3 regions of the Mesobacillus stamsii genome follow, and region 1 is predicted to be linked to each of the others. Evidence: riboswitches for the same ligand, from Rfam matches in the RefSeq annotation. Region 1 holds a riboswitch; each other region holds the start of a gene.
What was found. A riboswitch is a leader RNA that binds a small molecule or an ion and turns the genes downstream of it on or off. The one in region 1 is predicted to bind thiamine pyrophosphate.
Positions count from the first base shown of each region.

Region 2: another riboswitch for thiamine pyrophosphate. It lies ahead of tenA (thiaminase II); the one in region 1 lies ahead of J2S25_RS10960 (solute carrier family 23 protein).
Region 3: another riboswitch for thiamine pyrophosphate. It lies ahead of thiT (energy-coupled thiamine transporter ThiT); the one in region 1 lies ahead of J2S25_RS10960 (solute carrier family 23 protein).

Region 1 is NZ_JAUSUN010000011.1:103,704-109,284, reverse strand. Features, by position in the region: partial or broken gene J2S25_RS10970 (RNA-guided endonuclease TnpB family protein) at 1-496, shown strand, start outside; gene J2S25_RS10965 (MFS transporter) at 657-1,766, shown strand; TPP riboswitch at 1,874-1,985, shown strand; gene J2S25_RS10960 (solute carrier family 23 protein) at 2,046-3,347, shown strand; gene J2S25_RS10955 (LuxE/PaaK family acyltransferase) at 3,344-4,438, shown strand; gene J2S25_RS10950 (acyl-CoA reductase) at 4,462-5,581, shown strand, end outside.
Region 2 is NZ_JAUSUN010000007.1:63,909-69,489, reverse strand. Features, by position in the region: gene J2S25_RS07855 (energy-coupling factor transporter transmembrane component T family protein) at 1-158, opposite strand, end outside; gene J2S25_RS07850 (ABC transporter ATP-binding protein) at 142-1,602, opposite strand; gene J2S25_RS07845 (ECF transporter S component) at 1,616-2,197, opposite strand; gene tenA (thiaminase II) at 2,213-2,902, opposite strand; TPP riboswitch at 3,011-3,118, opposite strand; gene trxB (thioredoxin-disulfide reductase) at 3,395-4,345, shown strand; gene J2S25_RS07830 (NUDIX hydrolase) at 4,757-5,215, shown strand; gene rapZ (RNase adapter RapZ) at 5,255-5,581, shown strand, end outside.
Region 3 is NZ_JAUSUN010000019.1:6,349-11,929, forward strand. Features, by position in the region: gene feoB (ferrous iron transport protein B) at 1-1,499, opposite strand, end outside; gene J2S25_RS14020 (FeoA family protein) at 1,499-1,723, opposite strand; gene thiT (energy-coupled thiamine transporter ThiT) at 1,930-2,511, opposite strand; TPP riboswitch at 2,617-2,723, opposite strand; gene J2S25_RS14030 (histidine kinase N-terminal domain-containing protein) at 2,961-4,094, shown strand; gene J2S25_RS14035 (dicarboxylate/amino acid:cation symporter) at 4,138-5,406, opposite strand; gene J2S25_RS14040 (GNAT family N-acetyltransferase) at 5,527-5,581, shown strand, end outside.

The DNA of each region.
Region 1 (5,581 bases):
TGAACAGCGAAAACTTTCAAGACGTGCGTTAAATGCTAAAAACAATGGTATTAACCTTCTTGATGCAAAAAACTATCAGAAGCAAAAACGTAAAGTTGCTAGATTACACGAAAGAGTCATGAACCAACGTGACGATTTCCTTAATAAGTTAAGTACAGAAATAATCAAAAACCACGATATTGTCTGTATCGAAGACTTGAATACCAAAGGAATGTTACGCAATCATAAGCTTGCAAAATCAATCTCTGATGTATCATGGTCTGCTTTTGTATCGAAATTAGAATACAAAGCGAAATGGTACGGTAAAACAATCGTGAAAATAAGCAGATGGTTTCCGTCTAGTCAGATATGTTCCGATTGTGGACATCAAGATGGCAAGAAATCTCTTGAAATAAGAGATTGGACTTGTCCTGTTTGCCATGAGCATCACGATAGAGATATTAATGCCAGTAAAAATATCCTAGTCGAAGGCTTAAGAACCTTAGTTTTGGCTTAAACAAAATATAGAACCGTAGGAATCTACGGGGATAGCTTGGTCAATAAGAGAAACCTCTGTTGGCAAAGAAATATGTCAACAAGTACGCTCTGTTCCCAAGAATCTCCCACTTCAACTAGACCGTAAGGTCAGTAAGTGGGGGTAGTTCAAGCTAGGTCTAATATTAATTGTCATTGCGTCTGTCCTGGCCCCTTTTTCTCCAGGATTCGGCTGGTTGCTTGGTTTTCGAATGATCCAAGCGATAGGCAGTTCTACATTGTTTCCGGCTGGAATGGGAATCATTCGCCATGTGATTACCGAAAACCAAGCAAAAGCGTTAGGGACACTCTCAATCTTTTCATCTGTTTCAGCAGCGTTTGGGCCATCTATTGGTGGATTCTTGATACATTTTGGAGATTGGCCAGCGATTTTTTTGATCAACTTTCCATTTATCATCGTGTCTTTTCTATTAGCGATTAAGGTTCTCCCAAAGGACCCTGTCCGTGAGAAACAACAAATCAAGCTAGATTACATTGGAATTTTACTATTTACAGGAATGATTGTTAGTTGGTTGTTATTCTTGCTTGGACTAGAAACTGCCTTTAGCTGGTGGAAATTAGCTCTAAGTATCCTGTTATCAATTATATTTTATTTATTTGAAGCTAAAAACAAAGAGCCGTTTGTGGATGTCTTGGCTTTACAGAAAAATAAGAACGTAACGTTCGTTTATTTGCAATTTATTTTAATCAACATTGTTTTTTACTCCGTCTTTTTCGGTGTCCCGACCTTCTTGCAGGACAAAATGCATCTTGAATCGAATATCACCGGAATTTTAATGTTGGCTGTAGCAGGTTTTGGTGTCATCATTGCCCCACTTGCAGGAAAATGGATTGATGCTAATGGTTCGAAACCAATTTTATTAGTTGGTTCCGTGAGTATTATTTTAGGAACCTTAATGTTACTTACGATTCGTCCTGATTCGAGCTATGTCTGGATTTTCTTTGCCCTTTCTATTCTCGGAGTGAGTAACGGTTTTAATAATATTGGGATGCAAACAGCCTTATACAGTTTTGTAACTCAAGAAGAAACAGGAACAGCGTCCGGACTATTTATGACTTCCCGCTATATTGGAACCATTCTATCTTCCAGTTTGTTAGGGATTTTGTTTGGAAAAGAAGTAACAACGAGTCACTTTCATATGATTGGGGTTGTTGGCGCAATCGTAGGAATCGCAGTCCTCTTATTAACGATAAGGATGCCTAATAAAAAGAAGGCTAATTCGACTGCGTGATTGGATCCTATTAAAATACTCAACTGAAGTTTTAGCTATTGATTTAATATGATAGAATGGTGAAAGACGCTAGGAGCCATTCGGAAGTTTGTTTTGGTTTTTTGCTGAAATCGTAAAAGGGGAGCTTGTGAAATCAGGCTGAGAGGATAGCTAGTTTGCTGTCGACCATTTGACCTGATCTGGGTAATGCCAGCGGAGGGAATATGTCTTATTACATATTCTACCTCTCACGCTTATTATAAAGCGTGATTTTTTTTAAAAAAAAGAGGGGGAAGTATATTGGGAAATGAAAAAATTGAAATTGGTATTGATGAAAAATTGCCTATTAGGCAAGGAATATTGTATGGATTACAGCATGTATTTGTTTCTAATGTTTGGCTTGACCCAATCTTTGTCGCAGCGATGATTGGCCTGCCATTGACACTTTCGGCAAATATTGTTAATGCCGTATTTATCTCAGCAGGGCTTGTGACCATTGTCCAAGCAACGAAACTTGTCCGATTGCCGATTATTCAAGGTCCATCTGCGGCATTTGACTCGATTATGATCGCTGCGGGGAAAGCAAATGGACTTGCCGCAGCAAGCGGCGGAATATTCTTAAGCGCAATCATTGTCTTTTTCTTATCGATTACTGGATTAATCGGCAAATTAAAAGCATTGTTTACCCCAGTTATTACGGGCACAGTAATCTTTGTAGTGGGGATTTCATTGTCGGGTTTTACGTTATATGAGTTTTTAGGGGGCACACTTGGAATGGAGACCTTTGCGACAATTGAGACGCTATCGATGTCTATTCCAACAGCGATGATCGTTATTTTTTTATCACTTTTTGGCAAAGGTAAGTGGAAATCATTCTCATTTCTTATTGGACTAGTGATCGGGGATATCATTGCTTTTACCCTCGGAAAAACGAATTTTTCCATGATTGCAGATAAAGGCTGGTTCGGTATGCCGCATTTTTTGCCATATGGTAGCTTAGCATTTGAATGGGGAACATTTTTGACGTTTTTTACCGCCTATATCGTTGCGATTATTGAGACAATGGGAGTATATGAAGCGTCTGCTGACATGCTAAAAATAAACTTAGATTCAAAGCGAATCCGCAATGGCTTTGCTGGAGAATCAGCAGGTTCCCTTGTGTCCTCTTTAATAGGAGGATTTCCTACAACTGCCTACGGGCAAAACGTTGGGTTATTACGGCTTACTGGTGTCGGATCGAGGCAACCAGTTTTAATAGCTGGAATTATTTTCCTTATTTTAGGTTTTGTGCCAAAGGCTGGCGCTTTGCTTGCGTTGACACCAGATGCAGTTGTCGGTGGGATTTTCTTGCCAGCTGCCGCAAGCCTTGTGTTTACGGGAATCTCTATTCTTGGAAAAACAGAAAAAACAGAAACCAACTATATGATTATCGGGTTATCATTGCTTTTAGCAATTAGTTTACCAACATATTTTAAAGATCTTACAGGTACTGCGGGAACATTTTTTTCGAATAGTATTTTTATTGCAGCTATTTCATCCATTGTATTGCAACTCGTTTTAATAAATTTGCCAATGCATTTTAAAAAAGGAGTGAGTAGATGAGACAGGATTCAATTATCATGGCCAACCAAATACTCTCATTCATTGAAGGAAATAGCGAAACTAATTTTAACGGATTGGCAGTAACTTTGTTTCAATATCAATTTCAACATAATCTTCCATATAAAAAATTTTGCCAGACGAAGAGGAAAACGCCATTGACTGTAAAAAAGTGGGATGAAATTCCTCCAATGCCGATCCAAGGGTACAAAGAGTTAATGCTTGCTTGCGAGCCGCCCGAGGAAGCGGCAGCCGTTTTTATGACAAGTGGGACAACGAATCCGGAGACCAAAGGGAAAAATTATCATCCGACACTTGCTGTTTGGGACGGTTCAATGAAAGCTCCGTTTAAAAAGTTTGTCTTACCGGATGTTGATAAAATGATGATTTTTGTTTTATCGCCAGCTGCTGATCTGAATGAACATTCATCCCTTTCTCGTTATTTATCAAATGCGGTAACATACTTTGGCACAGAAAACAGCCGTTTCTTTTTTACGGAAGCTGGGTTGGAAATGGAAACAGTCGCTTCTGCATTGCGTGAGTGCGAGGATCGCGGAGAAGCAGTGATGTTAATGGGAGCGACGTTTGCCTATGTTCATTTATTGGATTATTTTCTAGAAAAAAACCTTCGCTTTCACCTGGCAGCTGGTAGCCGGATTTTTGATACTGGCGGCTTTAAAGGGCAAACACGTGAAATTGAAATGGATAAATTATACGGGATGTTTGCTGAAATTTTCAATGTTAAGCGAAATATGTGTATCAATATGTACGGGATGACCGAATTAAGTTCGCAAGTCTATGACCAAACCATTCTTTCCACATATGAAAGTGGGCAGACCATTTTTGATAAAACGGGGCCCGCTTGGTTGAAAACGATGATTCTTGACACAGACACATTAGAACCTGTGCCAAATGGCAAGTCGGGAGTAATTGCTCACTACGACTTGGCCAATTGGAATTCATGCCTAGCGATATTAACAGAAGATATCGGTTATCGCACCGAACATGGTTTTGTTATACTTGGAAGGGTGCAAGGTTCGGAAGCAAGAGGCTGTTCCATTGCTATTGATCAGCTAATGCAGTCGAACGAGTGATTAGCAAAGGAGCGACATGAATCATGCAAATTTTGCAGGCATATTGGATCCCAAAGGCTGTTGATGTTCCAATTGTTCGTGAACAGTTGATCGGTTCCGCTTACCAACTGGAGTACCCTGTAGTAACTAGTGAAAAGATTCGAGAAATCACTGCTCTAATTCAGCAAAATCGGGTAGATTATTTACAGCGCCTTACAACTGGTGATATCGTCAACAAGATTGATCAAGCCATTCAAAAATGGCTTAACCCTGGTTATCCGCTTCGGATACAGGCAGAAGCTCTGCTTCCAATAATCACTGGGTATGATCCGGAAATGGTTCGGCTTGAATTGAAAAAATATATGAGGACCTTTCGGAAAAAAGAATTACTGCGCTTTTTAGATGAAGAATTTGACCAAGCGGCGATGCTGGATGAATTTCGTCCACGAAAAAGTGGTGGATTAAGCCGAGTCTATGGCCCGCGGTCGATTTTTCATGTTTTTTCCGGAAATGTTCCTGGTGTGCAAATATGGAGTTTGATTATGGGCCTCTTGCTTAAATCAGCTAATCTTGGCAAAACATCTACAGCAGAACCTCTGTTGCCAGTTTTATTTACTCAATCGCTTGCCGAGGTAGATCCGCAATTGGCCGAAACGATAGCGATCCTTCCGTGGAAAGGTGGGATGACGGAACTTGAGAAAGCAGCAGTAAATAGCGCTGAGGCTGTGGTCGTTTATGGATCGGAAAATACAGTAAAAGCAGTCCGGAAAATCGTGCCTTTGTCAAAAACGTTTATAACATATGGGCATAAAATCAGTCTCGCTATTATTGGCAAAGAAGCGCTTAGACCAGACTGCTTCTATGAAACAGTACATAAATTTGCCGAAGATATATCCATTTATGATCAGCAGAGCTGTCTATCACCGCAGGCGGTTCTTGTTGAAGCTGGCAGTGCAATCAGTCCAAAGCAATTTGCACAATTGCTTGCAGCAGAACTTGCTCGTTACGCCCAAAAAAGACCGAGAGCAACGCTTTCTGACGAAGAAACGATGTCGATCCAAAATTTGCGACACCAAACTGAACTGGAAGCAATTAAGAATGAAAATATAGCCATCTATGCAAGCAAGCAAAATACATCGTGGACAGTTATTTATCATCATCAAC
Region 2 (5,581 bases), on a different contig from region 1:
AAGAGAAACAGTATCGCAGGTCCAATGGCAAACAGTACCATGACATTCGGGTTATGGATGAACAGAACTGCGACAAACAGACAGGCGAGCACAACTAGTTTCACACTTGGGTTGATTTTGTGCAGCCAGGTCATTTTATGGTCAAATGAGATAGGCATGGCCGACCTCCACTGGAATTGACATTTCTGCTTCTTTAACAGTCACTTCTCCGTCGACGACATTCCAGACCTTTGTTGCAAAGTGTTGGATAATATGGCTGTCATGGGTTGCCATAATAATGATGTGCCCGCTTAGCCGATAGCTCTCTAAAAGTTCGAGAACAGCAAATGTATTTTTTGCATCCTGGCCAAAAGTCGGCTCATCCAGAAGCAAGATAGCAGGATTTTTGGCAATAGCTGTGGCCACACTAAGGCGCCGCTTTTGACCCATTGATAATTGGTACGGATGGAGCTCCCTTTGATTCGCGAGATGGAATAGCTGCAACAGCTCGGCAACCTTTTTCTCCATGGTTTCTTGGCTTGCATGTGTTTGTCGGAAAGAAATCGCAAGCTCGTCAAAAACAGTATTCGTAACGAATTGAAGTTCAGGATTTTGAAAAACAAAACCGGCCTCGCTAGAGATGTCTTTATTGCTGTGAATGCTCCGTCCGTTCACCTGGTAGGTCCCGGAAGTTTTCAGCAGTTGAATCAGGGATAAAAGCAAGGTGCTTTTCCCGGCTCCATTTTTTCCAGTTACCGCAATCCAGTCACCAGATACTGCTTCGGCATGCTGGATCCTCAGCTTGGTTTGCTTGTTCCGGAAACCTGTAAAGTTTTCTAAAACGATTTTCCGTTTAAGCGGAAAATCTGGCGTTTTAATGGAGACAGCTGTCGATTGATACTGATCCCATACTCCTGGAAACCAAATACCGTATTTCTCGAACTCGGTTTGATGCGATGGAAAAACTTCATCAGGGCTGCCATCTGCGATAATGGTTCCTGCTGCATCAAATACGATAATCCGATCAATGAAGTCAATCACATGCTCGATTTTGTGTTCAACGATGATGACTGTCTTATCAGCTGCGATTCTCTTTACCGTTTCCCAGATTGCGATTGTCCCTTCTGGATCAAGCATTGCGGTCGGCTCATCAAAGAACAGCACCTCTGGATCGAGGGCCAGCACCGATGCAATCGCCAGCCGCTGCTTCATGCCGCCAGAGAAAGTATTGATTCGTGCATGCGGGTCCTTCAGGTCAAGTCCGACTAATGACAACAGCTCGGAAATTCTTTGAGGCATCTGTTCTCGCGGGACTTGAAGATTTTCCAATACAAAGGCAATCTCCTCATCCGCATATGGCATGCAAAACTGGGAGTCTGGATCTTGAAAAACAAATCCCCAGGAATCTGGATAGGTGCAGTCAGCATATTTGAGCGGTACCTCAATCGAATTTGGAATCAACCCTGAAAGTGCCTGTAACAACGTCGATTTGCCGCAGCCTGAAGGACCAAGCAGGAGCACTTTTTCGCCTTTTTCAAAGGATAGGGACAGATCCTCGAATAGCAATTCTTTCGTTCCGGGAAACTTTAGTCTCAGCTTTTCAAATGAAGATACTATTGGCATCCAATCACTCCTGTTAGTGGTTCAATGAATCAAAGTCATCTTGAGAAGTCGGCCGGAGGATAGCCGTCACACCTGTTCGCTCCAGAGCTCTCACGATTCCGATTGCCAGCAGTCCGGAAAAAACAATGGAACCTGCCGCTCTCATGACAATCAATAATACAAGATTCCATGTCGCCAGGTCTTCGATATACCCTTTATAAAAGTCCATGATCAAGGAACCTGTGCATGCAGCTATACTGGCAAGGCTGACAACAATTATACCGGATCGCTTATAGCCAAAAGCCATCAAAACCAATTCTGCAAACAACCCTTGGACAATGCCGTAGATCAGCACCTCCAGACCCCATTCAGAGCCCATCAGGAATTCTCCGGAAGAAGCGGCTACTTCAGCAAGTAATGCAACACCAGGCTTTCTGATTACGAGAAACGCGACGATGGCAGCGATGAACCACATTCCATAGATGAATTGATCAAGGTGAAGCCCAAGTGGTTTGAGCGCATAATAGAGTGGTCCCCAAATTTTATAGATAATCCCGAATGCAATCGAAATGACGACTGTTACTAAAATATCGGTTAGCCTTAATCCCTTTGTCATTTTTCTTCCCCCCTTTTAATGGACCGCTGCTTTCTTATTGGTTATTGACCAGCCTTCCAGCGTATGAGCCATTTCCCAAAACTTGAGCTCATAATGGCAACTGTAGATAAAGTGTTGCTTCATCTTTTCTCTTTCTTTTTCCGAAGCATTTTCAGCAATCGTATCGAGAAGGCTGAGCTGCTCGTTTACAAGCTCGCTGAACCAGTCACTTCCGTATGCAGCAATCCATTCCTGGTAGATCGGTGTTTCAGGGGCTGCGTGTTTAAGCGTCTCGCCAATTTCGTAGTAAATCCAGTAACAGGGGAGCATGGCGGCAATGATTTCTCCAAGGCTACCTGAAGCCGCCACCCTGTATAGATGGGAAGTATAGGCATATGCCGTTGGTGCTGGCAGAAAGCTTTGGAGTTCCTCCCTCGTCACTCCGAGCTGGCCGATGAATTTTTCATGGAGGCTTAGCTCTGCCTGAAAGGTTCCTTGGGCATGGGCTGCCATTTTAGCGGTAATCGACAATTCCTCAGCCCTTGAAGCAGCAATGGCCTGGATGCGGGCAAAATGAGAAAGGTAATACGAATCCTGTAAAACATAGTAGCGGAAGTTTTCAATTGGCAAGCTACCCTTGGCAATTCCTTGAACGAATGGATGGTCCAAATTTGCTTCCCAAATGGCATTTGCTTCTTGACGGATCAACTGGGTAAAAGTAGACATAATTCCCTCCTGGTAAGTGATTTTTAAGATGCTGAATTTTTCCAATAAAAAAGCCACTTTCTGCAGGCAGAAAGTGGCTGTATTGGCAGTAAAAGAAAAGGATACCGCTTTTTACATACTCCACTTCCCTACGCTGGTATCATCCAGATCAGGTTCAAAGGGTCTTAAAGTTTCACTCTAATCTCAGCCTTCACAAAGGCTCCCCTAGCAGGTAAAAAATCACTATTGAATTTATTTTCTGATTTTGATCATATCACTCTTCACGAAATTGTCAATAATTCTGAAAGCTTTTTTAGCAGGAAAAAGGGCAAAAATGAATCGCTATAAGGCTTGTTTCAGGCATTTTAGTAATTTCGGAAAACAAATTCCTCTTTTAAGCATATTTTTGGACTATGCAGCACTTCTTTTATAGGATAGGTTTATGCAGGAAATACTATTTCCGAATGGGTAACGGAAATTGGCGTATTATGATATCCAAAGGAGTTGTACACCATGTCAGAAGAAAAAATTTATGACGTCATTATCATCGGTGCCGGACCAGCAGGGATGACGGCTGCTGTTTATACCTCCCGTGCGAACTTATCGACACTGATGCTTGAGCGCGGCGTGCCGGGCGGCCAGATGGCTAATACAGAAGAAGTGGAAAACTATCCAGGATTTGAGCATATTCTTGGGCCAGAACTATCGACAAAAATGTTTGACCACGCAAAAAAATTCGGTGCAGAATATGCTTATGGGGATGTAAAAGAAGTCATCGATGGCAAAGAATATAAAACAATAAAGGTGGGCAATAAGGAATACAAAGCCCGCTCCATCATCATTTCTGCTGGTGCCGAGTACAAAAAGCTTGGCGTTCCTGGCGAGCAGGAGCTTGGCGGCCGAGGTGTGTCTTACTGTGCGGTTTGCGACGGCGCATTCTTTAAAAATAAAGAACTTGTAGTGGTTGGCGGCGGCGATTCCGCTGTGGAAGAGGGCGTTTATTTGACGCGCTTCGCTTCAAAAGTGACGATCGTGCACCGTCGTGACGAACTTCGTGCGCAAAAAATTCTTCAAGACCGCGCCTTTGCGAATGAAAAAATTGATTTCATCTGGAATCACACGATCAAAAAAATCAATGATAAAGACGGCAAAGTTGGCAGCGTGACGCTAATTTCCACACTAGATGGCACGGAACAGGAATTTGCGGCTGACGGCGTGTTCATCTACATTGGAATGGTTCCATTGACCAAGCCATTCGAAGCCCTTGGCATTACAAACAGCAACGGCTATATCGAAACAAATGAGCAGATGGAAACGAAAGTTCCAGGTATTTTTGCAGCTGGAGACATCCGTGAAAAAACGCTGCGCCAAATCGTGACGGCAACTGGCGACGGAAGTATCGCTGGTCAAAACGCTCAGCATTATGTCGAAGAATTGATCGAGGAATTGAAAGCAAAAGCGTAACAGCTCTTATTGATGGGAAAAACCTCACATCGAGGGATAAATTAACAAAAAGTCATCGTTTATTAATTCAACTGTAACAGTAGTGAAACAATCATTGGATATAATAAAAATAGAAATTGACCCCCTTTTAAAAATATAAACCTTGTTGCACAGGTAATCCTGTGCTCTTTTTTTTATCCATAAAAATGGTACAGACATAGGCAAACGAATAGAACACTTAAAAAATTATCGCTCTTCGATATCATTGTGGGGAAAACTGAAAAATAGTATAATGGAAAGAATAAAAAGTCCGGTAAATTGAAGGCTATGCGTCCGGATTCCATTAAAATAGCAACAAGTGAAAGGTATGCAGGAATACCGCCTTTTTTGCGGCGGACTTTTCTAATGCATATTGATGAAGAGGTGGACAGAATGCAGCGCGTCACGAATTGTGTTTTGGTGAAAGAGGATAAAATTTTGCTGCTGCAGAAGCCACGCCGCAATTGGTGGGTGGCTCCAGGCGGGAAGATGGAACCAGGAGAGACTGTGAAGGATTCTTGTATTCGGGAATTCCGGGAAGAAACAGGTATTTACCTGAGAAATCCTCAAATTAAAGGGATTTTCACGTTCGTCATCAAGGAAGAGGACCAGGTCGTATCTGAGTGGATGATGTTCACTTTTTATGCTACTGAGGCAGATGGGAACAATCTCGATGTTACGGACGAAGGGACTATCTCCTGGCACGGGATAGAGGACATCAAAGAACTGCCGATGGCGGCAGGAGATTATCATATTCTCGATTATATGGTCCATGGACAAGGAATCATTTATGGAACATTTACGTATACACCGGATTTCGAGCTGATTCATTACAGGCTCGACCCAAATTAATCCGAAAAATACAAAATTAATTTTTCAGGGGGAAGAGAAATGACTACCGGTTCCATTACTGATACCCAGCTTGTCATCATAACAGGTATGTCAGGGGCAGGAAAAACGGTTGCGATCCAGAGTTTTGAGGACCTTGGCTTTTTCTGTGTCGACAATTTGCCGCCGACCTTGCTGCCGAAGTTCCTTGAGTTGATGAAGGAATCTGGTACTAAAATGAATAAGGTCGCACTGGTCATGGATTTGCGTGGACGTGAATTTTTTGATTCTTTGTTCAAGGCACTGGATGATCTGGCGGAAACTTCATGGGTGACACCCGAGGTCTTGTTCCTTGATGCAGATGATTCGACCCTTGTCCGCCGGTATAAA
Region 3 (5,581 bases), on a different contig from region 1:
GCTTTTGCCTGCGGCATTCTGTATGGCGGCAGCTCAATAACGAAAACGGATGTTTCCCCTTTCAGCAATGTTTTTGAAAAGACCTTGGCCAGAATCAGTGCCACTGCAACTCCTAGTACATACAAACTAAGAACGACAGCAGCCTTGTTGCCTGTGAAAAACGCACCGACAAACAATGCGTATACAGGAAGCCTTGCTGAACATGACATTAGCGGCGTCAGCAGGATGGTCATCAATCTCTCTTTTGGTGTCTCTATCGTCCGTGCTGCCATGATCCCTGGCACATTGCAGCCGAATCCGATCATCATTGGGATGAAGGCCTTCCCGTTAAGGCCGACAGATTCCATTAACCTGTCCATGACCAGTGCGACACGGGCCATATACCCTGAATCTTCAAGCAGCGAAATGAAAAAGAATAAAATAAAAATTTGTGGTACAAATACCAGGACTCCTCCTACCCCGGCGACAATTCCATCAAGGATAAGGTCTTGAATAAACGAGGATGCCCCTGCCAAGTTGAGTGCTGCTGTGATTCCAGCTGTAACGGGTCCGGATAGGACTGCATCCAATGCATCGGACAGTGGGAAGCCGAGCCAGTCAAAGGTTAGCATAAACAGGATGTACATCATGAAGAGAAAGATTGGGATCCCGAGGAATTTATTCGTCACGATCCGATCGACTTTCTCCGACAAAGGAATTTTCCCATCTACTGGAATGGTAGTGGCTGCAGACACAATTTTTTCGATTGCATCACTTCGTTTTCGGTGGATCACCTGGTCGAGCGCTTGTATGCCGCCCGATTGTTGCTGCTGTGCAACCGTTACTGAATCGACAATGGATTCAATTTCTGCCTCTGGCAAAAACGTTGTTAAATAGGTTTTTACATAGGGATTTCCCTCAAACAGTTGAATCGCCAGCCAGCGAACAGGATGCCTTGTCCTCCCATTCAGCTTCTGTCCCAGCTGGAGAATTCCCTCCTCTATCGCTTTTCCATAATAGACTAGCGTTTTTTCGCTTGACACTGTCGCTTCTCCTGTTGCCAGTTCCGCAAGTTCCTTACAGCCTTTTCCCGACCTTGCCACTACTGGAGCAACATGGACACCCAATGATTTTGACAACTTTTCAATATCGATTTGAATGCCTCTGTTTTTTGCGACGTCCAGCATATTCAACCCAACTGTGACTGGTGCTCCATATTCCAAAAGTTGCAGGGTGAGATGTAAGTTCCGCCTTAATTGGGACGCATCCAAGATGTTCAAAAGCTTCTCAAAAGATTCTTCCAGGAAGAAGTTCGTAACCACCCCTTCATCCTTCGACAATGGATTGAGCGAATAGACTCCTGGTAAATCAATCAGCTGATCCTTTCCATTCTTAAAAAGGCCAACTTTCTTTTCGACCGTTACTCCGCTCCAGTTGCCAACATATTCATATGATCCTGTTAAGTTATTAAATAATGAAGTTTTACCGGTATTTGGATTGCCGATAAGCGCGATATTCATCATACCCGCTCCACTTCGATCCGTAATGCTTCTTTGCGGCGGATACCGATGCATTGACCGCACGATTCCACCATGACCGGGCCGCCAAAAGGCAGAATGCATTTTATGCACACTTCTGATCCTTCAGCGATCCCGAAATCTAGCAGTCTTCGTCTGACAAATTTATCCGTTCCCGCAATATTCATGATCCGGCCCTTTTCACCAGTCTTAAGATTTCCCAGCATAGCCATCACCTTTTTTAGTTTCTTAAATTTATTGTATCAGAAAATCATTGACTTGAGGTAACTAATTGAGAATGATTATCTTTATTTAATCAGGTACTGATCTATTTTACTGTGATATAAATCACGAAGCACCAAAACGCCATAAAATCGACAATTTTTAAAAAAAGAGCTGAACGAATTGTCAGCTCTCCTTGCATTTCATATTTTTATTGCTTCGATCTTACCATCCTTGACGGAGCGGAGCTAATAACAAGAATGATCATAATGGCGCTTAAGATCATACTTGGAAGCATATAGGTTCCATTGTAGATGAGTGAATAAAGCCATGCTGGCTGTCCTTCTGGTGCCCAAACTCCGAAAAAGACCCAGCCAGAGAAAAAGTGAGCGATAAAGCGAAGTGCGCTTCCCACGAAGGTACCTGCGATAATCCAGCCAATCCACTTTTTTTTATCTCCATTTTTGATATTCACTTGGACTTGCTTGGCAAATAGACCGGCAAATCCTAAAACAGTAAAGGCAATCAAATAATCGATGATCCCCTGAACAGGATGGAAAATTTGCGAAAAGCCTAGGATGAATTGCAATAGCCCCAACAGGAGACCAGTAATTGCCCCTCCCTTAATTCCCCAGCGAAATGCCATCAAGAATACCGGCACCATTGCGATGGAAACCGAACCTCCCTGCGGCCAAATTCTCGAAAATAAAAAACCGGAGAATAGATCCAGCAAATAAGCCAGTGCCGAAAATACCGCAATCTCCACTAAAAATAGAGTCTGTTCTTGTTTCATTTTTGTTCCTCCTCCTTTTCAGAATGAGGTCCGTTTTCAACACGCCTTATCTGCTTCAGTAACAAAAAAAGCAATCAGGGATCGATATAGGCTCCCAAGATTGCTTTCCTATCGCATCCACATTCCTTCGCTAGCATTACCTAACAGGTTCAAAGGGTAAGAACTCGGGCGCTCACTCTCAGCTACACATGGCAGCTCCCCTTGTGGTTATTATTTAATTTCTACATTATGAATATACTCCTTCTTCCATTCGATCACAAGTCAAAAGGGAACCTCCATGTCGATCAAACTAGAAAAATCTCCATCAAAGTAGCAAAAATATCGGTCTTTTGTCACGTTTTTTTCTTTTCGACGCATTTCCACGGATGTTCTCATTTTTCGACAAAGGGATTCCGTGATTTTACAGCGAATTTATATACCGAAAAGAAAAACTGGAGGACTACATAAAAATGCTGCCAATTATGGACAACCGATTGTTTAGCTTCCTCATTAGCGAAAGGGAGCAACTCATAGCCGATTGGACTGTTAAAATTATCGTCTCGGAAGATGATCCGTATAGAGAGAAAATAACCAATAGCGCGGAGAAAATGTATGAAATCATTCTCTCTGTTTTTTCTGACACAAAGGAAGAACTGGAAGAACATCTCCAAAGTCTTGCTTTCATGGTAGGCGAGGAACAAGTTCGCACAAACATCAATATTGGTGATTTTGTTTTCAATGTTAATTCAGGCCGATCGATCATCTACAAGCATCTGCATAAAATGAATGTTGAGTGGCCTGAAATACAGGAGGCAATCAACCGTATTAATTACTGTTTTGATACCTTCCTGTATTATTCGGTCTCTTATTACAATGAACAGAAAAACAAAATCATTGAGGAAAAAAATCAATTTATCGACTCTACCCATAAGGACCGGCTGACATTGCTTGGCCAGATGACATCAAGTTTTATCCATGAATTCCGTAATCCACTGACTTCCATCCAAGGATTTATTCAACTATTGAAGTCTGAACACGAGGATATGAAGTATCTAGATATCATATCGAGTGAGCTTGAACAATTGAATTTCCGAATTTCTCAATTTCTGCTTCTTTCGAAAAAAGAATTAATTGGAAAGGAAAAAAGTCTTTTTTCCTTAAATAAAATGATCGATGAGGTATTGAACTTCCTATATCCCAGCATCCTTGACACCAATGTAAGAATTATCATGGAAGTAGCGGATGACATGGAATTGTATGGCTATGCCGATGAAATCCGACAAGTTTTGATCAATATTATTTTCAATGCGATTGATGTTCTGAGCCAGTACCGTACGGATCCTAAAATAGAAATCAAGGGATGCTTCGTGAATGATACACATATAAAAATCGAGATTTCCAATAATGGTCCGGTCATTCCCGACCAGCTGCTGAAGACGATTTTTGAACCTTTCGTGACAACGAAAACACTTGGAACTGGTCTTGGGTTATTTGTCTGCCGGGAAATAATTGAGAAGCACAAAGGCATTCTTGCCTGCTCATCCGAACCGGATAAGACTTCCTTCATTATGCTTTTGCCATTACTTAGATTGGAGAACGAATAACATAATCTTGACCCTGCCAGCGCTGGCAGGGTCTGATTTTTTCTTAATACTCAAGTGTCCGTTTATCCTCTGTATTTGTGATTCTGCTCCTCCCCTTTTGAAGGGAGTGCTTTTTTTCCGTTTCCGCTACAATGACAGCACACGCTGCATCCCCTGTGATATTGACAGCTGTACGCGCCATATCCAGCAGACGGTCAATTCCGAGAATCAAGCCGATCCCTTCAACCGGGAGGCCGACAGACTGGAGAACCATGGCGAGCATGATCAAACCAACGCCAGGAACGCCAGCAGTGCCGATACTTGCCAGTACTGCGGTTAACACAACAGTCACTATCTCCGTCATCGTAAGGTCCACGCCATAAACCTGTGCAATAAAAATCGTAGCTACTCCCTGCATGATTGCCGTTCCGTCCATATTAATCGTTGCCCCAAGAGGCTGAACAAAGCTGCTTACCGGCTCTGGAACACGAAGATTTTTTTGGGCAGTTTCCATTGAGACGGGAAGAGTTGCGTTGCTGCTGGATGTACTGAATGCAACTCCCATAGCTGGGGCGAAACCTTTGAAAAACTTGAACGGATTCATTTTTCCAAGGAAGTATACGGTTGATCCATACGTCAAGACAGCATGGATGATTAATGCAAGAACAACGACTAACATATATACACCCATCGCCTTTATTGCGTCGAAGCCCTGGCTGCCGATCGCTGTAGCAATCAAACCAAAGGTTCCAAATGGGGCAAATTTCATGACAAGTTCTACTAAATACATCATGATGTCATTGCCTTGTTCAACAAGATTTACAATTCCTTTTGTCTTATCACCAAGAGCTGTCAGTGCTATTCCTATGAACAAAGCAAAAACAATTACTTGAAGCATGTTTCCGCTTGTCAGTGCTTCAAATGGATTCGCCGGAATAAGATTTAAAAAGGTTTCGCTTATTGGCGGTGCTTTTTCTGCATTAAATTCGGCTCCTGTTGTATCAAATTGCCCCATTAGCCCTGGCTTAATAAGAAAGGCTAGTACAAGGCCGATTATGATGGCAATCGCTGTTGTCGCTAAAAAGTAGCTTACAGCCTTAAAGCCAATTCTGCCGAGCTTCTTTGGATCTCCGAGCCCTGCTGTCCCAAGAATGATCGAAAACAAGACAATTGGCACGACCAGCATGCTGATTAAATTGATGAAAATTTTACCTAGCGGCGTAAATAAGAATTTATCGAAAACAGTGAACAATTCTGGTGAAAAGATGTTAAGGATCAGCCCTGTCATAGCACCAAGTCCAAGGCCAATCAAAATCTTTGTCGTCAGTTTCATACGATTCCTCCCAATCTAAAAAAAGAATGTATTGATTTATTCCCTCATATGTTCTCTGTAAACCATCGAGCGGAATTAGGAATAAATTCCCTCATAAACTGATACTAGAGGTGTTGTTATATGGCTTACTTAAAAGCAGATTCTGAGATCAGCCTTCGCTTTTTTAGTTCACAGG